Regions from separate parts of the Sessilibacter sp. MAH1 genome, predicted to be linked through region 2. Evidence: predicted binding sites of a transcription regulator. Region 2 holds the regulator's gene; the other holds the start of a gene.
The links. Region 2 encodes sigma-54, which starts transcription at its own class of promoters, with help from an activator protein. Its sites were predicted from a motif close to TGGCACANNNNTTGCNNT; they were not measured.

Region 1: the regulator sigma-54 is predicted to act here: its motif matches at 10,825-10,842, upstream of ACYQ28_RS11975 (flagellar hook-length control protein FliK).

The regions. Positions count from the first base shown of each region.
Region 1 covers NZ_BAAGIC010000011.1:30,000-45,182, forward strand. The annotation lists gene ACYQ28_RS11930 (methyl-accepting chemotaxis protein) at 1-1,996, opposite strand, end outside; gene fliE (flagellar hook-basal body complex protein FliE) at 2,479-2,841, shown strand; gene fliF (flagellar basal-body MS-ring/collar protein FliF) at 2,887-4,545, shown strand; gene fliG (flagellar motor switch protein FliG) at 4,538-5,557, shown strand; gene ACYQ28_RS11950 (FliH/SctL family protein) at 5,573-6,466, shown strand; gene fliI (flagellar protein export ATPase FliI) at 6,500-7,831, shown strand; gene ACYQ28_RS11960 (flagellar export protein FliJ) at 8,170-8,607, shown strand; gene ACYQ28_RS11965 (TIGR01777 family oxidoreductase) at 9,170-10,066, shown strand; gene ACYQ28_RS11970 (Hpt domain-containing protein) at 10,089-10,484, shown strand; gene ACYQ28_RS11975 (flagellar hook-length control protein FliK) at 10,922-12,202, shown strand; gene ACYQ28_RS11980 (flagellar basal body-associated FliL family protein) at 12,704-13,228, shown strand; gene fliM (flagellar motor switch protein FliM) at 13,245-14,291, shown strand; gene fliN (flagellar motor switch protein FliN) at 14,284-14,721, shown strand; gene fliO (flagellar biosynthetic protein FliO) at 14,736-15,183, shown strand, end outside.
Region 2 covers NZ_BAAGIC010000015.1:66,099-81,281, reverse strand. The annotation lists gene kdsC (3-deoxy-manno-octulosonate-8-phosphatase KdsC) at 19-570, shown strand; gene lptC (LPS export ABC transporter periplasmic protein LptC) at 652-1,260, shown strand; gene lptA (lipopolysaccharide transport periplasmic protein LptA) at 1,238-1,798, shown strand; gene lptB (LPS export ABC transporter ATP-binding protein) at 1,843-2,568, shown strand; gene ACYQ28_RS14675 (RNA polymerase factor sigma-54) at 2,952-4,553, shown strand; gene hpf (ribosome hibernation-promoting factor, HPF/YfiA family) at 4,652-4,942, shown strand; gene ptsN (PTS IIA-like nitrogen regulatory protein PtsN) at 4,945-5,394, shown strand; gene rapZ (RNase adapter RapZ) at 5,418-6,287, shown strand; gene ACYQ28_RS14655 (HPr family phosphocarrier protein) at 6,526-6,795, shown strand; gene mgtE (magnesium transporter) at 7,101-8,474, shown strand; gene yjgA (ribosome biogenesis factor YjgA) at 8,574-9,074, shown strand; gene ACYQ28_RS14640 (YhdP family protein) at 9,187-13,191, opposite strand; gene rng (ribonuclease G) at 13,651-15,129, opposite strand.

The DNA.
Region 1 (15,183 bases), on a different contig from region 2:
ATGAAACTACTTTGCGTAAACTTTCTACCGTATGCTGTGCTCGTTCCGATACTGCATTTGCTTGTGTCACACTACTAGATACCACTTGCCCGGTTTGAGACGAGACTTTTTGTAACGCCTCCACAATACTGGCAATGGTTTCTGTTTCTTCGCGAGTGTTTTTGGCAAGGCTTCGAACTTCATCGGCAACCACCGCAAATCCTCGGCCTTGTTCACCGGCTCGGGCTGCTTCTATGGCCGCATTTAACGCCAATAAATTGGTTTGTTCGGCAATGCCTCTAATGGTATTCACAACCACAGTAATATTGTTGACGCGTTCTGTGAGCTGGCTTGAAGTCGCTTGTGTTTGATTTAAAAAATTAGCCACTTCGCGCATATCGCGCGTGGTTTGAAAAACTTCATCAACACTGTGTTCTAATTCTTGTTTTGCATCACGAACAATAGTAACCGCTTTTTGTGTATTGTCCGAAACTTCAACCACAGTTTCATTCATTTTTCCAATAGCATCTGCTATTTGCGCGGTACCTTTATTTTGGGCATGAAAATTAGATGTTGTTGATACCGTAATTTGCGCGAGTTGATCGGATGCGGCTGCTTGCCCGGTTGCGGAATCTAATATTTTGCCCACTAACTCTCTTAAATGGTTACTCATGGTTGCCATAGAGCTGTATATACTGTTGGGTGCAGCATTTTTATCAAAGGCATAGGCTAAGTTACCTCGTGCAACCAAGTCTGCGATTTTTACCAATTCTTCGGGTTCGCCTCCCAAGGGTTTGGTAATTGATTTTGCTAAAAAATTAGAAGCAATAATAATTACCACAAGTGCTATTGCTAAAATAGCCACAGAAATGTTAGTCAGTAAATAGCTATGAGCAAAAGCTTCGGATTTATCTATTTCCGATAAAATAACCCAATTTAAGCCTGCAACGTTTAAAGGCGAGTAGGCCGATAATACCAGGTTACCGTTGTAGTCAATGATGATATCCAATCCGGTTTCGCCGTTGATTGCTCGCGTAACCGCATCGGTATTTACAGAGCCTAATGTTGGATTCGCGAACGACGCAATAACCGAATGGCTTTTAGGATCAAAATAAGAATCCGAACGCATGAGTCTGTCAGAACCCACCAGATAGCTTTCACCCGTCTCTCCCATACCTGGCCGTTCTTGCATAATGGCATTAAGTCTACTGAGCGGAAATTGAACAATTAATACTGCAACCATTTCGGATTGATTAAATATTGGTTGCGCAACAAATCCAGTCGGTGCGTTATAAGATGGTAAATAATGAGAAAAGTCTTGAATTACAGGATTTTGATCGCGTTTATTGTTCATTGCTAGACGAAAAGCGTCTCCAAGACCACTTTGCGCATAGGGACCTGATTTTAGCGAAGTTGCAAAGTCAATTTCTTTAAAGACCGTATAAACAATGTCGCCAGATTTTGGATGAACGATAAAAATATCGTAGTACTCCAATTCCGCACGTACTTCACTCAAACTAGGATGAAGGCGAGCATGAACCTGATCGTACACAGGATAAAGAGCACTTTTAGCTAAAAGATCTTTATGACCGAGTGGATTTGAATTTTGCGCTATATAAGCGTCTTGGAGCAGAATGCCTTTATCGTCAAGTTTACCAAGTAAATCGCTGACTTTTGGCAATATTTCTGAAGGGTTTTGACGTTTAAATTCTGGCAAAAAATTATCTTGATAGTTTTTTTCGAGACGTCGCCGAGCTTCGTCAATACTCCCGGCCTTGTTATCTAAATCGTTAATGAAACGATTGTAGGCCTCAATAATATGAGCCGATTCTTCTATAATAAATGGGTCTTTGGTCATTAAAGAAACTTGAGAAAATATCGAGTTTAAATATCGATTTACTGAAGATTTTTTCTCTTCACGCACAGCTTCTAAGTGTGCGAACGACGTTTCTTCAAGAGCTTGGCTACTTATCCATAAAGCAGTAAAGCCAATAACAAAACAGGGCACTATGCCCATTAAACAACTCCACAACATCAATCGTTTTTTAAGAATCATTATTTTACTCGTAATAAAACCAATCTATGTGCCGCTTTATAGGCGAATATTTATTATTAATTTTTTATTAGATTTCTATAGTCCATGCTGTCTATAGCCATTCAATTAAGTGTAGATTGATTATTTATATTCGTATTGGTTGCCATAAAGAAATCATGGCATATTCCATTACTGTATTTCTGGTTTGGTCGGCGGGCAAAAACGGATATTACCATTTTCGAGGTATTACATTTTTAATTTCTAACCGTTATTTAATTCTTTAACTCTGCCATTCGAGTTGTTGATGGCTTCAAATTAATAAGCCCTTCTAAGAGAGAAACATCGATCATTTGAATGGCCCAAATTGTGCTCTTTCTGTCAGTAGTGGTGAATTGACAGTTTATTGGCAGATTCACGTCAATGAATTGATCATTTTAGTGATACTTACGAGGAAGGTTTTTACTGTGAATGTTTCTAATCGACCTGATATTCAACAGTTGCTGGTTAACATGCGAGACATGCGCTCACAGGTGCAAGTCCCAGATATTAATCACGTAGCCTTAGACGTTAAAGACAGTGTCACTTCGGTTAATCAAGCACAGGCCCCTGCATTTAATGAGCTTTTTGCCCAAGCAATTGATTCTGTAAACAGTTTACAACATCAATCAGGAGCCTTATCAAACGCTTATGCAATGGGTGACGAGTCGGTAGACATTGCCGATGTAATGATCGCAAGCGAAAAGGCTAAAATCGGTTTTCAGGCAACCTTACAAGTTCGTAATAAGGTTGTTGAGGCTTATCAAGAAATTATGAATATGGCCATTTAAGCGGTGATGTGAGTATTTGAAATGGCAGAAACTACAAGCGCGTCAATGAACAGTTCGCCCGCATCTAATAATTTATTAGAAGGGTTCAATAATTTAAATTTAATTCGCCAAGCTGGTCTTATGGTCGGCTTGGCGGCAAGCGTCGCCATTGGTTTTGCGGTGGTATTGTGGACGCAAAAAGAAGATTTTCGCCCGCTGTATGGCAGTTTAGATCGCTTAGACTCTGCGGAAGTGGTGGAAATATTAGAATATAACGACATTCGCTTTAAGGTCGATCCCAACACCAGCGCCCTGTTGGTTGCGGCAGACGATGTACACAAAGCACGTTTAAAACTCGCCGAGGCGGGCATTCCCGGTGAAGCATCGGTTGGCTTTGAATTATTGGATCAAGAACAACCTTTGGGCACTAGCCAATTTATGGAAGGTGCTCGCTACAAACGCAGCCTAGAAGGTGAACTTGCGAAAACAATCACCAGCATTAACAGCGTTAGGGCTGCGCGTGTCCATTTAGCCATTCCTAAAGAATCGGTCTTTGTTCGCAACGCCAGAAAACCGACGGCGTCGGTCTTTTTGGAGCTATTTCCGGGCAGAGGATTAAAACACGAACAAGTAAAAGCCATTGCTAATTTAGTTGCTTCGAGCATTCCGGAATTACAATTAGATGACGTAACTGTTGTTGATCAAAAGGGTAATTTATTAACAACCGGTGAAGAAATGGCAGAACTGGTTGAGGCTGCTCGTCAACGGGAATACACCCGTGAGCTTGAAAACGATTTAATTGCCCGCGTTAATGGTATTTTAAATCCGTTGGTGGGTAGCGGAAATTATCGTGCAGAAATTAGCGCAGACGTTGATTTTACCGAAATTGAACAAGCCGATGAAATTTACAACCCAGACTTAGGTGCAGTACGCAGTGAACAAACACTTGATGAACAGCGTGTTGGCTCAGAAATTATTGCTGGAATTCCGGGGGCATTAAGTAATCAACCGCCGGGCGATGCCCAAGCGCCAGAGCAAGCAAATCCACAAGACCCAACCCAACAAACGCCACCCAGTAATACTCGTAAACAAGCAACGCGTAATTTTGAATTAGATCGGACCATAAGCTACACCCGACATCAATTAGGCAAGGTAAAGCGCTTAACAGTAGCCGTGGTTGTTGACGATAAAAATATTGTTAACGCAGAAACTGGAGAAGTGCAATCACAACCTTGGACTCAAGAAGAACTGGAAAGATTAACTATACTGGTACGCGATAGCATTGGTTTTTCGGCGGTACGAGGCGATAGCGTTAATGTAATTAACAGTCCCTTCTCCGGTATTCGCGACGAAGTGAGTTATGAACTTCCCATATGGGAGCAACCTTGGTTCCTGGGTATTGCGAAACAAGTCGTCGGGTTATTAATTATTCTTGCTTTATTATTAGGATTATTACGACCTGTATTAAAAAGTTTGGCCGGTTCTGGTCTAAAAGCCAAACAAGAAGAAGAGGCGAGAGAATTAGCTGCGCTCGAAGCCTCCGGTCTTGAAGCCTTTGACGCATTGTCTGATGAAACCGTGACTTTAACCGGTGGTGATGCTCTGGCATTACCCAGTCCCGATGAGAATTTTGAACAACAACTCAACGCAATTCGTGGAATTATTGCCGAAGATGCCGGACGTGTTGCCTTAGTAATTAAAGGTTGGATTAACGAAGATGGCTGATGCCAAAGTCCCAGCGGAAAGTAACCGAACCAAACTAGAACAGGCTGCCGTTTTATTGATGAGCTTAGGCGAGGCCGATGCCGCAGAAATTTTAAAACACCTGGGTCCTAAAGAAGTACAAAAACTTGGCACAGCAATGAGCCAACTAAGTAATGTTCAACAGGCAGAAGTTGAAGCAGTATTATCGAATTTTCTTACCGAAGTAAGAACCCTAACCGGACTTGGTATGGGTGCCGATGGTTATATTCGCAATATGTTGGTGACGGCTTTAGGCGAAGACAAAGCCAACGGTTTAATTGATCGGATTTTATTAGGTGGTAATACCACCGGTTTAGATACTTTAAAATGGATGGAAGCACGCTCCGTTGCCGATATTATTCGCAACGAGCATCCACAAATTCAAGCCATTGTTATAGCGTATTTAGACGCTGACCAATCCGCCGAAATCTTGTCGTATTTTAAAGAAAATGTGCGTATGGATATCATGATGCGTGTGGCGGCATTAGATACGGTACAACCCAGCGCCTTGCAAGAATTAAATAATATTCTCGAAAAACAATTTTCCGGTAGCGCCGGTTCGCAAACTAAAACCATGGGTGGCGTTAAAGTTGCCGCAGAAATTGTTAACAATCTTGACAGTAGCATGGCTAACGAACTACTTGAATCTATCACCGAGGTTGATGAAGACTTAGGTACACAAATTCAAGATTTAATGTTTGTCTTCGATAATCTTGTAGATGTCGATGACAAAGGTATTCAATCTTTGTTGCGAGAAGTGTCGTCGGATATTCTTATTATTGCTCTTAAAGGTGCAGATGATGTACTTAAAGAGAAAATATTCAATAACATGTCAAAACGCGCCGCAGAACTACTGCGTGACGATTTAGACGCTAAGGGTCCTGTTAAATTATCAGAAGTTGAAAATGCACAAAAAGAAATTTTAATCATTGCAAGACGCATGGCCGACGCGGGAGAAATTAATCTTGGCGCTGGCGGTGAGCAAATGTTGTAAGGATGAAAAATACCAGTGCCAAACAGTGATAAGTCCAAGGCCAGTAAAGAAGTTGTTTCACTTGAAACAAACAGTGCGGTATGGGATGCGTGGAATGCTCCTGAGTTTGATTCCGAAACACATCATGTAATTTATAACTTGCAAAAAGTTAAGCAAAGAATTAATAAAAAAGAATCTGCAAAAAAATCTTCATTATCAGAGAAAAAAGGTGGGCTTGCCCCTAACTCTGAAGTCAAAGCGCCCGGCGACGAAAAACTCGATAATTCCGAAGATTCTCTAATTTCTTCACAGGACGAATTGGTTGAAGATGGTGACGAAGTAGAAGAATCTGTTGAAGACGTTGACGACAACGAGTTGAAAATTCCCAGCGCTCAAGAGTTGGAGGAATTAAGACGCAGCGTAGAGTTGGATGCGTATCAAAAAGGATTTGAAAAAGGCGAAGCACACGGTTTAGAAAGTGGAAAAAAACAAATCGACGACCAATACCAACCAGACATTGAAAAAAGCTGTAATGCGCTAAAAACTCTTACCGAAAATCTCTCCCAATCTTTAAGTCAACAAGAAGACGCTATATTACAAACACTGCTAAATACGGTTGTTACACTGGTAACCAATATAACTCGCAAAGAACTTAGCATACCAAATACTGCACTTACCGATTTAATTGAGGAGTCGCTACAAATTATTGGCGACAGTAAACAAGCTAAAACAATATTAGTTAATCCGGGTGATTTAACGTTTATTGCCGAGCGGAGTGAGCATAAATCTTGGAATTTAGTCGCCGATGAAAAAATAACAGCGGGCGGCTGCCGTATAATAACCGAAGACAGTAGTGTGGATTCAACGGTGGAAACCCGTATTAACGATACCATCGAAAAATTTCTGAATAAAGAATTTGCCAGTCATTAAGTGGTTTTATGTTAAAAAGTGATGGTGTTTAAGATGGTATATTCAACGCTTTTAAATCAACTCCAATCGTTTCAACCCAAACACATCGCACCGAGAATACCCGTTGCGGTTGGTAAATTAATTCGCGTTGTTGGCACCACCATTGAAGCCGTTGGCATTAGTGCTAATCTCGGTCAACAATGTGAAATTATTGTTGATGAAAATCGTAAAATAGAAGCAGAAGTTGTAGGCTTTTCTGAAGGTAAAACATTTTTAATGCCCATAGACAGTCTCTCGGGATTAAAACCGGGTGCTAAAGTTGTGCCTTTACCTCACCGAATGGGAATCAAAATTGGCCCAGAAATACTAGGCAGAGTCATTAATGGACTCGGTCAGCCTTTAGACGGTAAACCCATGTGGCCGGTATCGGAATACGTTGATTTTGAGGCGAAATTAATTAATCCTCTATCGCGCGCAGTCATTAAAGATCCTTTAGACGTTGGTATAAAAGCCATTAATGCATTACTAACCATTGGTAGAGGTCAACGTATTGGTTTATTTGCTGGCAGTGGCGTTGGTAAAAGTGTTCTGCTTGGCATGATGACACGATTTACACAAGCCGATGTCGTTGTGGTTGGTTTAATCGGCGAACGCGGTCGTGAAGTAAAAGAATTTATTGAGAACAATTTGGGTGAAGTGGGTAAAGCACGTTCTGTGGTAGTTGCGTCTCCGGCAGATGATCCACCGTTAATGCGATTAAGAGCCACGCAATTAGCCACTCGGGTTGCCGAATATTATCGCGATCAAGGTAAAAATGTATTATTGCTTATGGATTCATTGACGCGCTACGCGCAAGCACAGCGTGAAATTGGTTTAGCAACGGGAGAACCTCCTGCTACCAAAGGCTATCCACCGTCGGTATTTTCGAAACTACCACAATTGGTTGAGCGGGCCGGTAATGCCGACGAAGGTGGAGGTTCTATTACCGCAATCTACACGGTTTTAACAGAAGGCGATGATTTACAAGACCCCATAGCGGATAGCGCCAGAGCAATTTTGGATGGACATATTGTGTTATCGCGATCTTTAGCCGAAGAAGGACAATATCCGGCGATTGATATCGAAGCATCCATTAGCCGAGTTATGCCAAACATTGTTACACAATCTCAATTAGCGGCGGCGCAAAAATTTAAGCATTTATTATCTGTGTATCGACAAAATAAAGATTTAATCAGCATTGGTGCATACACCCATGGCGCCGACGCAACCATTGATTTAGCCATTAAAATTCGACCACAACTAAGAGAATTTATTATTCAAACTGTTCAGACTAATATTACTTATGAACATTCAATGACAATGTTATCGCAGTTAATGGCGTCCTGACCTATTATTGGCACCTCTGATTAACTCATCCATGATTTAATTAGAGAACAGAAATTGACAATGCGATTTCCAATTTCTTCTCAATTTCAATCACTTACCGTTCTTGAAATTGGCGACAGGTCCTTGTGTGGCGAGAAATTCTGGTTAATCAGAGTTTCCTACTCTAAATTGTTCCGTTTTTTAAATGATTTATTTTTTAAGTTATCTACAGAAACTGATACTTAGATAAGCAGGCTTTCACTAGCTTATTATGAAATTAATCAAAGTTTTCATTAATGTATTCTTGATACATAATTCACAATAAACAAGTTTTTTGCACGCGTATTTAGTTGTTATTTATGTCAAAATTAGATCGATTTATTCTATTATTGAAAATGGCAGAACAGGCCGAAAATAAAGCGGCGCAACTTTATAACGAGCAAAAAAAACATCTTATGAGTCACTTAAACCAACAAAAGACCATAGAAGCTTATTATTTAAATTTTCGCAATCAATTAGATAATACCACTGGTGGCTCAATTCAGGATTTGGTCAACAAACGCGCTTATTTAAAACAGCTCACTGATTTACGGGATTCTCAGCAGGCAAACTTAACCATTATTGAACAACAGACCGTAAAGGCTGAGCGTCATTGGTCAAAACTTCATCATAAACGCCTTAAAATTGAAGAGCTGATTGAGTCTATCAAACAAGATCTAACTAAAGCCGATGATCTTAGAACGCAAAAATTGTTAGATGAGCTTTCTGGAATACGTTACCACGATAAAAACTCTTAATTTTGTACTATAGGAACCTCTAATTAACTCATCCATGATTTAATCAGAGGGCAGAAATAGAAAATGCGATTTCCAATTTCTTCACCATTTCAATCACTTACCGTTCTTGAAATTGGCGACACATCCTTGTGTCGCGAGAAACTCTAGGTTAATCAGAGTTTCCTATAAGAACCTCCGATTAACGCATCCATAATTTAATCAAAGAAAAGAAATTGAACGTACAATTTCCAAATTCTTTCCAATCTATTTACAATTTCAATCACTTACCGTTCTTGAAATTGGCGACGCATCCTTGCTTGTGTTGCTAGAAACTCTCGGTTATTCAGAGTTTCCTATAGAAAATTCCGATTAACCGAGCGTTTTCTATTATCTCACGCGTGAACCATTTTTAATTCCCAAAACCATCAAACTAAATGTCGTTTTTTTACGTATATCTTCCTGTTGCGCATATTTTTTTACGAAGTTCTCAATTTTTTAACTGTTAATGCCTATTTTAATAAGATATAAATGAAGAGTTTGATATTCTCGGCACAATTATAATGAGTGGTAGATAACTGACAGTATGAATATATTAATCACTGGTGGCACCGGCTTTATTGGCCGACATTTTATACAGCAATACACTCAATACCAATACACAGTACTTATCCATAATCGTCCACCTAAACATTTGCCTGACAATGTTCAAACCATTACCGATCTTAGCAAGTTAACTGACCTAAATAATTTTGATGCGGTAATAAACCTAGCCGGAGCGCCCATTGTTGGCAAACGCTGGACTGAAGAGTACAAGCAAAAAATTCGTACCAGTCGATTAAATACCACACAACAGCTTTGTACTTTATTTACCGTTACTACGAATAAACCTAAGGTTTTTCTGTCTGGGTCAGCAATCGGCATATACGGCGATACCGGCGTTGGTAAAATAGACGAAAGTAACGAGTTGAGTATTCGCGAAGACGATTTTGCGCAACAGTTGTGCCTTGATTGGGAAAAAATCGCTCGTACCATTACCGATACACGTTTGATTTTATTACGTACCGGTATTGTACTGGGTCGCGACGGCGGCGCCTTACAACAAATGCTACCGGCATTTAAGTTAGGTTTGGGCGGGCCTCTTGGTGATGGTCAACAATACATGTCTTGGATTCATGTATCCGACATGGTTAAAGCGATAGACTTCTTGCTCAATTCGAGTCAGAGCGAAGGTCCATTCAATATGGTTGCTCCAAATCCGGTGACAAATTCAGAGTTTTCACAATCTCTGGCGGTTACCCTAAAGCGTCCGGGGTTTTTACGAGTTCCTAAAATTGTAATGAAATTTACCCTTGGTGAAGCTCATCAGCTATTATTTGACAGTCAGAACATTTTACCAGCCCGATTACAACAACAGGGCTTTAAATTTGATTACCCTTATATAAAAACTGCCCTTCAGGCGCTGGTGGGTAAAAAGTCATGAGCTTTGGGTTATAACATTTGCTATGAATGCTTTGCAATTTTTTGATCAATATACACTAGCCAGTCTTCGCGAAATTATGGAGGAAGATTTTCCGGCACTTTTACAAACCTATCGTGACGATGTTCTTGATAAATTCCAAACTATCGAATCATCAAAAGCAGCTGGCGAAACCTTATTATTGAAAAAAACCGTGCACAGCTTAAAAGGTAGTAGCGGCAATGTTGGTGTTATGCGCCTTATTGATATATGCCAGCATATTGAAGAACTGTGTGTACGTCGTCTTGAATCTGTTGATGCCGATGCACATTCGTTGCGTCAGTTAGAAGATAGGGTAACGTTTTATTTGAGTGCGTTATTAGAATTGAAAGAACCACTGCTTAAAGAAATAGATCTCTTGCTTGCAAACAATCCCATTTAATGTTGAATAATCTCCCAATATATTTAGGGAACTCTGATTAATCTTGTCATGTTTTAATCAGACCATTGCAATTAAAAATGCAATTTCTGATTCCTTTGCAATTTTAAACACTCACAGTGGTTGAAATTGATCACATCTCTGTTTCGCTGAAAACTTTAGATTTCGTCGAACTCACTCTGATTTTTTCTAAATTCAAAGATCCCTGTAATTCTAGTGATTACATCGGCTTGTTGTATGCGTCTCAATAAATAGGCTTCTTGCCATAATAGTTATCTATCTGCAATTAACAAAACGCGCAAATTTTCGCTGGCTGATCATTTTTAATCACTGAGTGTGAGTTTGGCTCCTCATTTGCTTAGTGTCCTCCATGAATTTACTTATCACTTGCGTATTAAATTTAGAGGCAAACAATTGCCTCTCTTAACATAGGTGGCCGTATGACATCTGGAATCAATGCTCTGGTCGTTAAATCCGATAAATTTGAGGTATCTGCCAATAGTAATTCTCGATCAGAGCTCCGTTCAAATGACGATAAATCGTTTGAGCAGGTTTTTGACGAAACAAATCGAAATAACGAAACCAAAAAATTATCCTCTAACAATAAGGATTCCACCGACGAAAGAATTTCCAGCAAAAACAACAGTGCTGATCGAGATTCGGCAACGTCTGAAAATACCGAAAATAATTCGCGCGCAGACGGCTTTCAAAACACGAGCGATACTAGCTCTGAGCTAAGCGAAGAGAATTCATTGGAGCCAACATCGTCAACTTTGGCAACGTCGCAATCACCACTGGTAGAAGCGTTTATTTCAGATTTACATCTAGATGGTGAACTTGAGGGCCAATCGCCATTATTAATAGCGACATCAAGCACAGGCGGTTTAGGCCAATTAACAACCGGTGCGGAATTGCTTGAGCAGTCTGGGTTTGGTGGATTGTCTGCATATTCAAACTTATTGCAATCAGAAAGCTTGATATCTAAAAATAGTCTAAATGCCTCAAATGGTTTGAATAAATCTGCGTTGTTGAACGTAAGTCAAGGTGACTATGAATTAAACGGCCTAGCGTTAGATTCAGATTTAAATGCAGATGTATTGGATAATAATGCGCAAAACAGCAAGTTTTCTGCAAAATTTGATAGTCTGCTTAATCTTGCGGGTTTGAATAACTCTACGGAAATCGATACGCTTAATCCAATTGACAATAAAGTAAGCCAATATATTAACGGTCAGATCAGTGGTGTATTAAATCCGTCAGATGCGCTTAGATCAACACCCACGACAACCGGTTTATTTATTGGGCATGGCATAACTTCTCCCGCTTGGGGAGCGGATGTTGCCGAAAAAGTTTTATGGTTGGCGAGCCAAGGATTATCAGAGGCCGAAATTCAACTGGATCCACCGGAGCTAGGCCCATTACAAGCTAGAATTGTTGTACATAACGATCAAGCTCAAGTCAGTTTTAACAGTCACTCTTCGCAAGTACGCGATACATTGGATCAAACGGCTAACCGCTTGAGAGAACTTTTTTCCCAGGAAGGTTTAAACTTAGTGGATGTTAATATTTCTGGTCAGTCTAATCAGGAGCAACGTCAAGAGAGTAATAACCGGGCAGAAAATGACAATCTAGTGAATTCTGGCGGTATTGAAGAAAATACGGAAGTCACCCACGTAACACCTGTGAATACTCATACCCGTTTGGTAGATAGCTACGCTTAATTTGCGTTTTAATCACTTTTGAATAGCTCTGATTAAATTATGGAAGAATTAATCAGGGCTTTCTTACGACTGCTTAATAGAACGATATCTTTTTAAGCCATTAACTATTGGCTCTGTAACTAAATAGTTTTTTCTTGCGATTTTGGTGTTGTTGGCTAAACATATTTTGCTCTAACCGCCATTAAAAATACTGTATTCAAAACCTAAATTCATTTAAAACGCTCGGCGGCACAAGAATGTGTCGTCTGTTCTGAGTAGGGTAAGTGTTTGAGCGTGCGAAAAATTTCAAATCGCGCTTTTAATTGTTTTTTTCTTTTTTTACTTTTTCTGCATTATTCACGAACGAATTCATCAGACGTTTCTATTTAACAATTCTTGAAAATCCTCAAACCTGTGCTACACCAGTGAAGGCGCGATTATTCAGCATCGTGTTATTCAGGCATAGCCTTTGCTGATTCTAAATCTACAGCATTAACTACAAAAAAATGACGAGATCTTGACATGGCTGACGAAGAACAGGCAGCAGAAGAATCCAGCGGCGGTGGAAAAAAGAAACTCATTCTATTAATTGTTGGCGCTTTAATTTTAATTTCGGTTTCTGTTGGCGGAACCGTCGCAGTATTGACTATATTCAAGGAAGATCCTCCGGCTGTTGAAGAGGCTGATGATGCCGCCATGGAAGAAAAGTCCATGGAGGAAACGAAAATGCCAGCGGTATATTTTCCATTAAATCCATCATTATTAATGACCTATAACGTTCGTGGTCGCCAGCGTTACGCACAAATTGATATTACATTAATGACACGGTCAGACACGGTGGTAACCGAAATTGAATTACACAGCTCGCGGGTAAGAAACGACCTAATCTTGGCGTTCTCGGGCATGGAATACGAAGAAATTCAAACCCCAGAAGGCAAAGAGTTAATGCGACAAACAGCTCTTACGGTTGTTCAAACGATCATGAATGAAGAGATCGGCGAGCCGGGAGTGGAACAAATACTATTTACTAATTTTGTCATGCAATAACTGAGGTCTGTAAACCTTGCAAGACTTACTATCACAAGACGAAATCGATGCTTTATTACACGGTGTCGACGATGGCGATATCGAGGTCGAAAACGACAACGAGCCCGGTAAAGCTAGAGGTTATGACCTAACCAGCCAAGATCGAATCGTTCGCGGGCGAATGCCAACGCTCGAAATGATTAACGAACGATTTGCGCGCTATACCCGAATTAGCATGTTTAATTTATTACGCCGCACAGCCGATGTCTCAGTCGGTGGCGTACAGATTATAAAATTCGGCGAATACGTACACACCTTGTACGTGCCAACCAGTTTAAATATGGTGAAATTTCGGCCTTTAAGAGGTACAGCGCTGATTATTTTAGATGCAAAACTGGTTTTTAAATTAGTGGACAATTTTTTTGGTGGCGATGGTCGGCACGCAAAAATCGAAGGCCGTGAATTTACGCCCACCGAATTACGTGTTGTACAAATGGTATTGCAACAAGCCTTTACCGATCTCACCGAAGCTTGGAAAGCGGTTATGCCGTTGGAATTTGAATTTATAAATTCCGAGGTTAACCCTTCAATGGCCAATATTGTTAGCCCCAGTGAGGTCGTGGTTGTCAGTACCTTTCACGTGGAATTAGACGGCGGTGGTGGAGAACTGCAAATTACCATTCCTTACTCCACAATCGAACCCATACGCGAAATGCTCGATGCAGGCTTGCAAAGCGATAGTGATGAACGAGACGATCGTTGGATAGTTGCATTGCGAGAAGATGTTTTAGAAGCGGATGTGCAACTGGAGTGCGAAATTGCCAACGCCAAAATACGACTAGGAGATATTGTCAAACTCAAAGTTGGCGATGTTATTCCCATAGAAATGCCGCCTCATCATGTTGTTACCGCCAACAGAGTTCCCATGTTTCGATCAAAACTGGGTCAATGTGACGGCAACATGGCTTTGCAAATTCTCGGCTTTATTGATCGATCCATAATACAAGAGAAATCGAAATTAAATCATCCAGGATTATTCGCAGGAAAAGACCCAAAAGAAACTGAGGTAAATCAACATGGCTGATGAAGACAACAACGAAAACGAAGATGGTCTCGACCAGGACGCAATGGCAGATGAATGGGCCGCTGCCATGGCCGAGCAAGAAATTGTTGACGGCCAAGGTGAGGGCGACACCGACGCCGAAAAAATGGCTCTCGATGAATTTCAGCCACCACCAAATCCGGCTTTAAAAAATCCAGACCTAGACGTCATTCTCGATATTCCGGTAACCATTTCTATGCAAGTTGGCAGTACTTCAATCAGCATCCGAAATCTACTGCAACTCAATCAGGGGTCTGTCATTGAGCTTGATCGCCTAGCCGGTGAGCCGTTGGATGTATTGGTTAATGGTACCTTAATTGCGCACGGCGAAGTGGTGGTTGTGAACGAAAAATTCGGTATTCGTATGACAGATGTCATTAGCGCATCTGAAAGAATTAAACGCTTAAAATAACAAAGGTATTCATCATGAATGTCGCTATTTTGTTAAAACATTATTTTGAAAAAAACCGCTTTACAGATTTTTTTGTTAAAATGGTAACCTTAAAATCGGTCTTGATATTGTTGTTTTTGTTTGTGCAGCCTGTGATCGACGCTCATGCCGACATTCAAACCGTATCAAAAGAATCTCAAGAAATTGTCGCAGTCGGTAATAGTGTACCTAAAATATCTAGCCAACCAATCTCAGCAATACCCACAAAAACATGGGTGGCTCAGGTTCTTATGGGGTTGTTATTGGTTGTAGTGCTTATTTTTTTACTGGCTAAGTTCGCCAAAAAATACAATTTGGCGGGTATTTCAAAACATAATGAATCAATAAAGCTACTCAGCCATTTGTCTGTTGGAATTAAAGAGCGTATAGCCGTTGTGGAAGTCGACAACAAACAACTGCTGCTCGGCATTACTCCACACAGTA
Region 2 (15,183 bases):
TCAATAGCTAAAGTAATTATGACCTCTACCTGCCTGAAAGAATTGTCGACAAAATTAAAAGAAAATATCCAACAAATAAAACTATTGCTTCTAGACGTAGACGGCGTTTTAACCGATGGCAAACTGTATTTCGGTAACGATGGTAACGAATACAAAGCATTTAACACGCTAGATGGTCACGGTATAAAAATCTTGCAAAAATCGGGTGTTAAGGTTGGCATTATAACGGGACGTAAAAGTGCTTTGGTTGAAAAACGAGCCAGAGATCTCGGCATCGAAATTTTAGTTCAAGGCAGAGAAGACAAGTACACCGCACTAAAAGAAATACTGGCTGAACATAATTTTGCACTCAACCAAGTTGCATTTATTGGCGATGATTACCCGGACTTAACCGTTATGACTAAGGTAGGTTTTGCGGTAACCGTGGCAAATGCTTTACCCGCCATGGTTGAACATGCGCACTGGCAAACAACTCGTAATGGTGGCGAAGGCGCGGTTAGAGAAACTTGCGATCTTATTATGCAGGTGCAAGGCACTTTTGATGCTGCATTAAGTCCTTATCTCCAGTAAGGTAGAGTTTGTAAACCAACAGTTTCCAGTCATTAGCAACATGCAATAACGCCCACTCGCTTAAAGTTATCCACAGTAGCCGTGTTAAAAAAAATCTTAACAACTTCCATCATTGCAGGCCTGTTTGTGCTTGTCATACTACTGTGGGAAAACCCTGAAATTACTCAGACTAAACCCGCCACTGAAACACAATCGCAGGCGCCAGTGGCAATTATACAAAATTCCAAAACTCGCCAATTCGACGCAACAGGTCGGCTACAGTATCTATTAGTTGTCGATAAGGCCGAGCAATACCTAAGATATAACGCACAAAACCGCCCGCTCGAAGCCAAACGAGGCTACACCGACTTAAGCAATCCTTTCCTGACGCTGTTTTCCGAACAACCCAATCAAACTCCCTGGAAAATCACCGCCGATCATGGGCGAGCAGAAAATAATGGCTCATTGATTACACTTTGGGGAAATGTGGTGGTCAGAAAAGACTTAGAGACCGGTGGAGAATATCGACTCACAACCGATAAATTGGACGTAAAACCTGTCGAACAAATCGCTGAATCAGAAAGTCCTGTGTCCATTACCAGCCCTGAAGGCATTGCCGACTCTGTTGGTATGCGTCTGAACATGATTACCAACATAACCGAACTACTTTCTCAAGTTACAGGCATTTATGAAACTCAACCTGCACCGTAAAAACGAAAGCGCCCAGCCACAACCATTCGCCTCGGCAGTAAAAATGGTCGTGGTTGTTATTGGATTATTGTTATCAATCAATACCGCCGTGGCATTGCCAAGCGACAGCGATCAACCCATCAATATTGACGCCGACAGAGCTGAGCGAAATGACAAAACCGGAGTAACCATTTTCTCTGGCAACGCCAAACTCAAACAAGGCACCTTGGTAATCGTCGCAGATACAATCACCATTCATCATAAACCCGAAGGCGTAGAAAGTATTACAGCGACAGGAAATCCAGCAACGCTTGAACAAAAACCCAAAATCGACAAACCCACGGTTAAAGCCGAAGCTAAACGCATTCACTACTCTGTCATCAATGAGAAAATCAAACTGTCCGTAAATGCGCAAATTGATCAGGGCGACGGCTCGAAAATCAACAGCGATACCATCGATTACGACCTTAAAGACTCCTATGCCGTAGCGTCGGGTGAGAATCGAGTGAAGTTGATTATTCAACCTCAAAATAAAGACACCACAAACACCAACCAATAAACCTTGTTGAATCTTTCAATTAATCACTACCAGCACTAAGAGTTATGAGTCGACTGAGCGCTAAAAATTTGGCCAAAAGCTACGGATCGAGACAAATCGTATCCGACGTTTCATTTTCTGTGTCAACGGGAGAAGTTGTTGGCTTACTCGGCCCAAATGGTGCGGGAAAGACCACGTGTTTTTACATGATTGCAGGAATTGTTAAAGCCGATCACGGCAGCGTTTGGATCGACAACGAAGACATTACCAATCTTCCCATGCATGGCCGCGCCAGACGCGGACTTGGCTATCTCCCACAAGAAGCATCGGTATTTAGAAAGCTATCGGTCAAAGACAATATTTTAGCAATCTTAGAGACTCGATCCGATTTATCTGCAACAGATCGCAAAGACCGAGCGCAACAACTTTTAGAAGAATTTCACATCACCCACGTACAAGACAGCCAAGGCATCGCCCTATCCGGTGGTGAGCGTCGTCGCGTCGAAATTGCTCGCGCGCTAGCGACAGAACCACGCTTTATCCTCCTTGACGAACCCTTTGCCGGCGTGGACCCAAAATCCGTCGGTGATATCAAGCAAATTATTGAACACCTTCAATCACGAGGAATTGGCGTACTCATTACCGACCACAACGTTCGCGAGACCTTAGATATCTGCGAGAAAGCCTATATTGTGGGCGGCGGGTTTATCATTGCCGAAGGCGACGCTGAGACGGTTTTATCCAACCAAAAAGTAAGAGACACTTATTTGGGTGAAGGCTTTAAGCTCTAAATTGAGCCGCCACCTCAACCGACCCTCAATAAAACAACAAAAGCCTCGACACCTATCAAAGAACCCACAGAAAGACTCTTTTTTAGCCTACAAGACCACCCAAAAGACATTTTAGGCGACATTAAAAAACCGCTTTACCTTGCTGTTGAAATAGGCGAACATTGGTCTTACTGTTAAGTGATCAACAAGTAATCCCCTCCGCTAAAGCACTCGCTGTTCTTTTATTTTTCCCCTCAAAACATTTATTTAAAGAAAATTCAAGGTTGGGCATATTTTTTGCTTAATAGATGTTGCAAAAACGCCCCTTTCAAGTCTACACTGACACTAAGCTTGATCAGAATCAGCTCCGATTCTGACACCGTTTTTGGAAGTAGTGTCAAGTTATGAAACAATCATTACAGCTAAAAATGGGTCAACAATTAACGATGACCCCTCAGTTGCAGCAAGCCATTCGCCTGCTACAACTCTCAACGCTCGATCTTCAACAAGAGATTCAAGAAGCTCTTGAGTCTAATCCCATGCTCGAAGTTAGCGAATCCGATGACTCTCACCTTGATAGCGGTGAGTCCGGCGACAACAGCGAACAACCCAACGAAATTTCCGACAACTTCAGCGAAGAAAAAGTTACCGCAACCGCATCCGAATCCGAATCCGATTCTGGCGACGCCCAAGAAGGCGAATGGCAGGAAAACATTCCCGAGGATTTACCCGTTGATACCCAGTGGGACGACATTTACCAAGGCAGTAGCAACTCTTCCTCGTCATCAGCCGTAGAACGAGACGACAGCTTTTTCGACAGCCAAATCGACAACACCGAGACCCTTCAAGAATACTTACTGTGGCAATTGAATCTGACTCCGATGTCAGAAACCGATCGAACCATTGCTTTAGCAATCATAGACTCGGTAGAGCCCAGCGGTTTGCTCTCAAGCAGTATCGAGGAGATTTTTCACGGCCTACGCGGTGACTGGCGTGAGAATGACGAAGATGCCGAACAAGAAAGCGGTGAGCTTGAAGCTTCTGAACCTCTAAACGAAGACGCAGATACAGACGAAGACCTAAGCCTCGACGAAGTGATTGCGGTTCAACACCGACTTCAACTGTTTGATCCTATCGGCTCTTGCAGCGTCGATTTGTCTGAATGTTTGATGGTACAACTCAATCAATACGCCAAAGAAACACCCGGACTGGAAACCGCCAAGGCGGTAGTTGCAGAGCATCTAGCGTTACTTGGCAGTCGTGACTACAAACAGTTAATGCGTAAATGTCGCGTTAAAGAGCCCGAACTCAAAGTTGCGATCGATTTAATTCAGGAATTAACACCTCATCCCGGCGCTACTATCGGCAGCAGCGATACCAGTTATATCGTTCCCGATGTTTTTGTGAGCAAGCAAGAAGGTCGCTGGATCGTAGAGCTGAACCCAGAAATAGCCCCTAAAATTCGCATCAACAACAATTACGCCAGTCTTGTAAAGCGTGCCGATAGCAGTGAAGACAACACCTTCTTGCGAGATAATTTACAAGAAGCACGCTGGTTCTTGAAAAGTTTACAAAGCCGCAACGAGACTCTACTGAAGGTTGCAAGCTGCATTGTTGAAAAACAACAGGGCTTTTTGGATTTCGGCCCAGAATCCATGAAACCTCTAGTACTTCACGACATTGCCGAAGACGTAGGCATGCATGAGTCGACAATTTCACGGGTAACAACGCAAAAATACATGCACACGCCTCAAGGCATCTTTGAGTTAAAATACTTTTTCTCAAGCCACGTCAGCACAGACAATGGCGGCGAATGCTCTTCAACCGCAATACGTGCCATTATCAAAAAGCTGGTTGCCGCAGAAGACGCTCGCAAACCCTTAAGCGACAGCAAAATTACCGCGTTACTGGCAGACCAAGGCATTCAAGTCGCCCGAAGAACCATTGCGAAATATCGCGAATCCTTGGGTATTCCAGCCTCGAACGAACGTAAAAGACTGGTCTGACCAACCATGACTCGGTGATCTCGACCCTAATTCATACCCGATTACACGGGTTTAAAACCTGTGTAATCAATGACTTAACTCTGACATGAGGAATAACAATGACTCTTAGCATCAGTGGGCACCACGTCGAAGTCACCGACTCTATTCGAAATTATGTTGAAACTAAATTTGAAAAACTCGGCAAACACAACCCGCAAATCACTACAATCAATGTTGTATTAAGGGTTGAAAAACAAAGACAAAAAGCAGAAGCTTCCGTACACATAAGTGGCAAAGATATATTTGCCGAGAGTGAATCTGACGATCTGTATATTGCCATCGATGAAATGGCCGTAAAATTAGATCGGCAATTGCTCAAACATAAAGAGAAAGCAACCAGCCACCGTTGATTATGGACCTCTCCAGCATTCTTACTCCCAGCCGCGTTAAATGTGGCTTGGAGGGATCAAGTAAAAAGCGAACATTAGAAAATGTCGCGCAATTCATTACTAAAGGATTCCCAGTTCTTGACGCTGATGAGCTCTTTCGCCGCCTGATGGCCCGCGAAAGACTCGGCTCGACCGGAATCGGGCAAGGAATTGCGATTCCGCATTGCCGACTGGAAAACTGTACCGGCGTCATGGGAGCGTTATTTAAACTTAATACGCCATTGGACTTTGACGCCATCGATGACGCGCCCGTAGATCTGATCTTTACGCTGCTAGTCCCCGAGGAAGCGGATGACTCCCACCTTAAAACTCTGGCGAAAATCGCTGAGGTTTTGTCCCAAACCGAGCTGGTAAAAAAATTGCGCAACTGCAAAAGTGATGAAGAGTTGTACCAAGTTATTACCCAGCAGTAATCTTTCGTTTCGCGGAGCATAAAATGGAGTTGGTCATTGTTAGCGGCAGATCAGGCTCAGGCATCAGCAGTGCTTTACGTGCGCTGGAAGACGCCGGAATGATTTGTATCGACAACTTTCCAATTACCCTGCTCAAGTATTTGGTCACATCACAAACGGATCAGTCCAAACAATTCGCCGTAAGCATTGATGCGCGCAGTAACCTACAAGAGTTAGAAGCTTTCGATAGTTTGTTTCCACAGCTAGAGAGTTTATGCCGCAAGACACAAATCATTTTTTTGGATGCCCGAGACGATGTTCTCATTCAGCGTTTTAGTGAGACTCGCCGCAAACATCCGCTAACATCCGATAATGTTGATTTGAAAGACGCTATTTTGGCGGAGTCTGAGCTTTTAAGGCCCATTCAAACCCGTGCAAGCCGAGTTATAGACACCAGTAATTTAAGTGTGCATGACCTTCGAAATCTGGTTCATAAATGGGTGACAGGTTCAGGAGCACCGCACATGGCGGTGCAGTTTCAGTCCTTCGGATTTAAACGCGGGTTGCCAGCTGATGCCGATCTAGTCTTCGATGTGCGCTGCTTGCCCAATCCATTTTGGATTCCCAAGTTGCGCGGCTGTACGGGTAATGATCCAGAAGTTGTACAGTTTTTAAAGAGTCAATCAATGGTTCACGCTATGATCGATTCAACACAAAACTTTTTAAAACAATGGTTACCTGAATACGAAAAAAGCAATCGCAGCTACATAACCATTGCTATCGGTTGCACCGGTGGGCAACATCGCTCTGTATATGTCTGTAATGCGCTCGCCGACCAATTAAAAGAAGATTTCGAAAATATACTCGTCCGCCATCGCGATCTGGCGGTGCCGAATCGCTCAAAAACGTCATAGCCGTGTACGGTTATAGTAGTAAACCGTCATAGCGGTAAACTACAGAGAGCATTCTTTTTTTAAAATTTCGATAATTTTCTAAAATAGCGACAATAATAACGATAAACGTTCTATTATTAGCCATCGAAATACAATAATAACAACAAAAGAACTCAACAATAATTTCATAAATCGCGATTAAGTTAACTCATTAAAAGTCACTCAATCACTTTTTATTACTATTCCAAGCGCCTACACAATGATCGAAAAGAATATCCTGGTCTCCAACACCAAAGGCTTGCATGCTCGTGCCGCTACTAAGCTCGCCAAATTGGCTATGCAATTTAGCGCGACACTTTCTATTGAAGCCAATGGAAAAAAAGCAGATTGCAAAAGCGTTATGTCGATTCTGTTATTGGCGGCATCTGCGGGCACTTTAGTAACCATCTGTGCAGATGGCAGCGATGAACAAGCTGCGCTTACTGCGATTGAAGCTTTATTTGCCGATAAATTTGAAGAAGACAATTGAACCCTTTTCACTGCCGTGTATTTTCAGACTTATATTTCCGCTAATATTTCGCACAAATAATTAATAAAACCTTCGTTTTATTTGAAAGCTAATTAATAACAAGATTAATCATTCGAAATCGCCTGCCCCAAAAAGTCTTTAAAAAAGAAATCTTTATCACACCGACTTGTCATGAACATTGCCTAGTCTCTAAACTAACAATATTGATTCACCCGCCTACAAAATCGTGTTTCAACCGAATTGTTAACTTTTTTGGTTGATAAAGCACCGCACGAATAAGCCATCATTAACTGAAGTGGGAATTTATGGCCTCTAGTAAATCGAAAACGCAGCTACTGACTCTAGAATCCCATTCAAAATTAACCGAGATATTATCGGCGCTCGATAGCGGCGCGTTTAATTCAACACGTCGGATGTTGAATGGCCTTCAACCGGCCGCAATTGCGCACTTATTAGCATCTTCACCACCCAATCGCCGGATGTTAATTTGGGAGTGGGTAGATAAAGAGCTTGAAGGTGAGGTAATTCAAGAACTGCCTGACAATGTTCGCGGCCAGCTTTTGAACGAGATGGATACTGCCGATCTTGCAGCAATGGCCGAAGAACTGGAAGCCGATAACGTTGCGGATATTCTTCAACAGCTCCCAGACCAAGTGATTCAAGAAGTTTTGGCGACCATGTCGAGCCAAAACCGGTCTCTTGTAGAGTCGATACTGTCCTACGATGAAGACACCGCCGGTGGTTTAATGAACACCGACACCATCACCGTGCGGCCGGATATCACTCTCGACGTAGTTCTTAGATACTTAAGACGACACGAAGAATTACCCAACTCGACCTATTATCTTATTGTCGTCAACCGATCGGACATTTTCTTGGGTTTGTTACCCATTACCAAATTATTGACCTGCGATCCGAGTTTAACCGTGCGCGAGATCATGGATACAGACGTGACGGCAATTCATTGCGAAATGAAAGACACCGAAGTAGCCAGTCTGTTTGAACGCGAAGACTGGGTAATGGCACCGGTTATCGACGATGAAGGAAAATTGATTGGACGTATCACCATTGACGACGTTGTTGACGTAATTCGAGAAGGTGCCGATCACTCCTTAATGAGTATGGCGGGTCTTGAAGATGACTCGGACACCTTTGCGTCGGTACGTAAAACCTCGCCTCGACGCGCTATCTGGTTAGGCATCAACCTGTTAACCGCCATCATCGCATCCATGGTGATTAGCCTATTCCAAGATACCATCGACAAGGTTGTAGCTTTAGCAGTGTTAATGCCCATTGTCGCAAGTATGGGTGGTGTTGCCGGCAGTCAGACCTTAACCGTGATTATTCGAGGCATAGCGCTTGGTCATATTGGTCGAGGAAACCTCTCTTGGCTACTCAGCAGAGAGTTTCAAGTCGGCCTAATTAACGGCATTGTCTGGGCTGCGATTATGGCGATTATCGTGATGTTTTGGTTTGACGATAAAATAATCGCCTTTATTATTGCCTTCGCGATGATTGTGAACTTAATCTTTGCCGCACTGGCGGGTGCCTTATTACCCGTCATTCTAAAAGCCCTGAAAATAGACCCGGCTTTAGCTGGAGGTGTGGCATTAACAACCGTCACCGATGTTGTCGGCTTTTTTGCATTCTTAGGGCTTGCAACCTACTTCTACACATAACGAAAGAAATATAACTAAAGAAACAAGGCGAAATGCTTACGACAAGGGTAAACTCACACCACTTATAGCGGTACAAATTAAGATTTTAAAGATAGAACAATGACTGACGAATATTTTGATGAAGACTTGGGCCCCAGTAAAACCCAACGAAAGAAAGAATCCAACGCTCTTCAAGAGTTTGGCGAGAAGCTTACAGCCCTTAACGACCAACAGATTGCGACGCTAAACTTAGACAGCGATATTCTTGATGCCGTAAAACAAGCTCGCATCATGAGACCTGGTAACGGTCGCCGTCGGCAGATTCAATACATTGGTAAATTACTGCGCAACAGTGATTTTGAGAGTATTCAATTAAATTACGATGAGATGTACAAGGAGCAAGAAAACCAAGTGCAACTTCATCATGTTTGTGAGAATTGGCGCGACAGACTGATCGACGATAACTCAGCCTTACAAGATTTTATTGATCAATACCCACAAGCAGACCGCCAGCAATTGCGCCAACTGCTCAGAAATATTCCAAGCGGTGATAAAACAGAAAAATCCGTTGAAAGTACACGTAAGCTGTACAAGCACATCAAACAAATCATCATTTCTTAAAAACTACTGTACCTGAACTTATGTCGCTGGAAACTCTAGACTAATCAGAGTTTCCTACATTAAACATCGGTGCGTCACGTCAATTGGCCGATGGAAACGACAGCTTAGGATCTTAAGTTTCTTTTGGCGGTAATGCTTTAGAAGATTTATTTTGAGCGTCTTCATTGGCTTTTTTTCCGGCTTTTTTCGCAGCGTTATCATCAAATAATCGCACGAATTCTGTTTTCGGATTATCCCAAGAGCCGGTAATTTTATAGCTAACACTCGCGACCTTATCGACTTGTTTTTTGAATAACTTACTTGCCACATATACACCGGCCGCAGCGGGTAAACCACCGGCAAGTGCTGCTAACAACGTTAAATTACCACCAACCGGCAAGGTCGCAACCAAGGTGGTGTCCATTTGCTGATTTACCAAATCAAAGCTTCCTGCGTAACTTAATGTGCTTGAAGGCGCTTTTACCTTAACAGGTAAAGGCACAAACATTTCTCCGTTATTAAATTGCAAGCGGCCATCAATACTGTCAAACGCCATACCGCTATCGACCAAATCCGAAACGCCCAATTTCAAACGCCGCGCCCAAGAATCAAAATTAAATAACGCAATTAATCGTAAAAACGCATCGCTACCGCCTTCTGTTACACGAACAAAACGACCATGCTCGATATCAAGATCAACCGCACCGGACAAATTATCCAGCTCAATAGCTGCAGGCGAGCCATACCACGCTAAATCTAATCCAAATTTAGCTCCGGATGATTCAAGAAATTGCGGCTGTTGCCAATTTTGTAAAGTGTCTTGAATACGTGCGGCAGATACAAGTCCGGTGAAGCTCGATCTCATATCATCAAAATCAGTCCAAATTAATTGGGCACCACCCTCACCATTGATACCCGATATTTCAAGACCATTAATTTCGCCCAAAATATTGTCGACACGCAGCTCGTTATCGGTTGGGTTTAAATCGAATCTCCATTGACCATAGGGTTTGTCGTTAAAATAAAGGGCTTGAATATCAACTTGCGCATAAGGTATTTCAGAAATATCCACATCTGCCAAAGGATCGGTCGCAGTCTGTACCGAATCATCGTCGGCAATATCAGACTGTATTTTTAAATGTTCCAGCTCCACAAATAGCGGGGCACTTTCGTCTTCAGAGATCCGAATTCGTCCTTTTAAAGGATCGCTTTCAAACGCAATAAGCAAAGCATCATCCAGCCGACCGCCAATGGCATGCAAATTATTTACTTCCCGAATTTTGACATCTGCATGATTGGCAATTAAATCAAAGCTAAGGTCCAAGCTTTTTCCCGAAGATTTTTGAACCTGTGACTGAAACTGTTCATAACTATTGAGTGTTTCTAGCCATTGATCCAACTGGAATTTAGGTAACTGTCCGGTTACGCGCAGTCCTGAATAATCAATCGGTGCCTTATCAAACAGGCCAATACCGGCACTCTGTATAACACCGTCAGTACTCAGAAACGAAAATTCAACATTCTTGTTGCTAAGCTCTTTGCTGATTGAGCTTATTTTTCCGCTGTAGATATTTTGATGATCATTAATTTTAAGTTGTAAATTAAATGGCCAAAAATCATCTTCTAGCTTGTTGAAAGGTTCGGGAAGATTTACAGAAACACCGACTAAATCCGATTCAATATTTAATACTGTAGCGGGCTTATCTTTAGACGTTTTAGACGCTGAAGGGATAATCAACTCGCCATCGACCAAGGCCATACCTTGCGCAAATAATAATTCTGGACTTTGCAACCATTGTTGCACTTCGCGAACATCAACAGAGCTGCTGAAATGCACACTGGTATTGCTTGCTCCGAGCGATGCCTGTGTTTGAAAAGAATCGCTATAGCCTTCACTAACGATAAAAGCCGATGCCGGTTGATTCCAGAGCGAAAACTCTAAACCACTCGAACTCAAACCCAACTCGCTGCTAAATTCCAATGGCCCGGTTAAATCTTCTAAAACCAAACCGATATCGCCCAGCATTAAATTTCCGGGCGATAAGAATAAATCAACGTACTGAGATCCCTCTAATTCGCCATCGGAAATAGGAATCTGCAATGATATTGCACCTTCGAATGCACTGCTCAGCTGCCAAGCATCCAACGCCGATCCTAGATTTTCTTTAATAGGTGTTTCCGTTAATAATCGAATGCCATCGCCACCAGGGCCTTGAACTCGTCCGTGAATATTAATGAGATCTTGCTCATTAATGCGCTCAATAGTGGCGACCACATCGTGCAAATGCGTATTCCACAGCTGTGCAGAGTCAACATTAACCGTCGCTTGTTTGTTGTTTAATTCAACCCGACCTTGAATGTTGGAAATATTCGGCCACTGCGGATGAAAGCTTAATTCGCCACTCTCAATACCTAGCCAAAGTTGAGTATTAACCTCTCCGCCACGCGCTAAACTGCCACGATAAATAAACCCCGACTCCGTAATTTCACCTTGATGAATGGAAGTCTCTAACCATGACTTAAGATCTGGATTGATAACCTGCGGTATAAATATCTGCCGATATTTAAAATCACTGTCGACCAAACTGATAAACATATCCATATTGGACGAGCGCGTGCCTTCATACCAAGGTAAATCAATGGCAACCTTGCCCACCGCTGTACCAATTTCACCATCGAGATAAATTAAACCTGTATAGATTTGTATTTGGTTATTCTCCGGTGATAACTGCCATTTTATCGACCCTCGCGCAGTATCAAATTGCATTGGAGATTCAAAGGCAGTCGTAAACCATGCCGAAAATCCATCGTAGCTGTTAAGAACCACCTCGCCAGATCTGGCGGTAGCACTCACATAACCGGTAATATTTTTCAGTTCCGGAGCACCGCGCCAATCACCAACTGAAACCGAATGTAAATTAGCGGATATATGAAACGCCTCGGTATCAAATATCGGAAATTCAATATGCACAGCCGACAAACTGCCCGTGGGGTGTAGGTCGGTAAGAAGTTCTTGAAGAAAGCTTTGGTTTTCTAAAAATCCCAAAGAAAAATCACTGAGCTTGGATAGATCGATCTGTGGAAATGCGAAGTTCCAAATATTGTCTTCCAATAAAATCGATAAATGATCGATACGCGCTTGATGTTGCTCCCAATGAATTATGGAATCGCGCAACTCTAAACTGACTAAAAATTCGTTGGGACTAAAATTAATCGTTCCACCAACGGATGTTTCGAAAAAACTCGGTATTTGTGAGCCGTTAATGGTGGCGTTTTCAACGGTTGCAGATAACCCACCCACAATTTTATATTCAGAGCGCCGTTTACTGGTTAACCATAATTGAGCGTTTAGCGAATCGTTTTCGGGGTCTACATCGTTAAAGGCGAGATCAGCCTGAGGAAAAAAGTTTTTAAGCTCGGCTAAGGGGAACTGTGAGAATTCAACAAAACCGGTAACGTCTCTGTGATCTATTGAACGTGGATCACCATGAGCTTCTAATACCGCGCGCGCAAGTGGTTTTTGGTCAAATTGAATATTCGCTAATAAACGATGAAAATCTCGTTGGTTTTGAAATTCGATTTCTGAAATCGACAAATCAATTATTCGTCCTGAATAGGTTTCAAGCGATAAAGAAACATTTTCGATGGATAAACTGTCGGCAATAAAAAACAAATCTGTTGGATCATCAATGGCATTATTGGTCGATGAGGTTGTTTTAATACCCGCTAACTGCCACGCGCCCCTGGCACTTTGTTGCAGGCGCAGTGATGCCTCTGAAAAGGCGATACTTTTCCAAACCCAATTTCCACGCACCAAACTCGCTAACAAATCAACTTCAATCACCGCCTGTTCTACAGCAATACTGGGTAAGGACTGCGTGTCCGTCGGCTCGGTTGGAAATATCTGCAAACCTTGAATTGAGATGGCAGGAGTAAGATTTAGCCATTGTGCGCTGAGCTGATCAATGCGCACATCGCTGGAGATACGTTGGCTAATGATATTCGCGAAATAATCTTTATTACGCTCAATCAATGGCGTTGCCAGACGACCACCTTGAATAAGCAGTGCAGATACAACGATGAGTAATGCAATGCTCAGCCAAAATACGTTAGCTGATTTAATGAATACTTTTTTCATACATTGCTTGTGGAACGAAAACCTTTTGTCATTAATGGTTTTTCTGTCGTCGGTAATTTAATTCAAGCCGCTCTATCAGCTCGACCTAGATTTGTACTTAAAAACACAATGCGTTGCAGATAAACGTCTGCGAGTTGCGTATTTTTGTACAATTCAGTTACTTGCATCGGTACAAATTAAACCAAATTTGAAGTTAACATCGCTATTAACTGTTACACCGAATTTGGTTTTGATAGCGGTTTTTTGTACCTCACCACTCTATCAATGGTCGCTGTACCGCGCCTGAATTAATCATTTGTACAAAAATAGATTTTTGATCGATTATCCAATATGTTCTTACAAACTCAGACTAGGGCTAGAATTGCACCTTAGGCTAATTTACCGTAAAAAATCTGCGCGGTTTATAGCGATTACTTAAATCAATTATACGTTTTTACCGATTATTTAAGACAATCAATACTAAATAGGAATAATGTCGTATTGTTCTTGGCTGTAAATAGCCTCGACCTGAAATTGAATTTCACGACCAATAAAAGCCTCTAAATCGGCAACATTTGCCGACTCTTCATCGAGTAAACAATCAACAACCAGTTGTGATGCCAAGACAAGTATCTTAGGCGTATCGTAAGTTCGAGCTTCACGTAGAATTTCACGAAAAATTTCGTAACAAATAGTTTGTGCAGATTTAAGCGTGCCGCGACCGTCGCACACGGGGCAGGGTTCACACATGATTTGTCCAAGAGATTCTCGCGTGCGCTTGCGCGTCATCTCAACCAATCCCAACTCGGACACACCCGTTATGGTGGTTTTGGCGTGATCTTTTTCCATAGCTTTTTCAAGCGTTCTTAAAACCTGCCGCTGGTTTTCTTGCTCTTTCATATCGATAAAATCGACAACAATAATGCCACCAATATTGCGAAGCCGAATCTGACGAGCAATGGCGCTTGCCGCTTCAAGATTAGTTTTGTAGATGGTTTCTTCGAGATTGCGATGGCCAACAAAACCACCGGTATTCACATCAATGGTCGTCATGGCTTCGGTTTGCTCGATAATTAAATAACCGCCTGACTTTAAGGGCACCTTTTTGCTAAGAGCTTTCTGAATTTCGTCTTCGACACCGTACAAGTCAAATAACGGACGCTCACCGGGATAATGCTCGATTTTGCCAGCAATTTCCGGTGCATACTGTCTGGCGAACTCAATCATTTTGCCGTGCACTTCACGGGAATCGACACGAACTTTTTCGATATGAGGTTTTACCAAATCTCGTAGGGTTCGCATAAACAAGGGAAGATCTTGATAAATAACCGATGGCACCTTAGCCTTTTTAGCTTTGTTAGACAGGTCCGCCCACATCTTTTGCAAAAAGGGAATGTCGGCGACCAGATCATCTTCTTGCGCACCTTCGGCGACGGTGCGAACGATAAACCCTCCCTCGGGCCGCTCTGGCAGGTCAGCGATGGCTTTTTCAACCAGAGTTCGTAAACGATCCCGCTCTCCATCATCCTCAATGCGTGTTGAAATACCAATGTGCTCGGTTTGTGGCATATACACTAGGTAGCGTCCCGAAACCGATAAATGAGTGGTTAATCTCGCGCCCTTGGTTCCTATGGCATCTTTAGTGACCTGCACCGTTAGGGTTTGGCCTTCATGAACAATATCTCGGATATCAGGAACCTGTGCAGACCGATCTTCCATGCCGTTTTCATCCAGCGGTGCGATATCGGCCGCGTGAATAAAACCTGCTCGCTCCAGCCCAATGTTGACAAAGGCGGCTTGCATACCCGGTAAAACCCGAACGACCTTACCTTTAAAGATGTAGCCCACAAACCCTTTGCTCTGCGTACGTTCGATATAAACTTCTTGCAGCACACCGTTTTCAACTAAGGCTACGCGAGTTTCAGTTGGGGCAAAATTAATTAATAACTCTTCGCTCATATTTTTTCTTTATTATTAATGACTAAGGGAAACGCCGATTAACCTAGAGTTTCC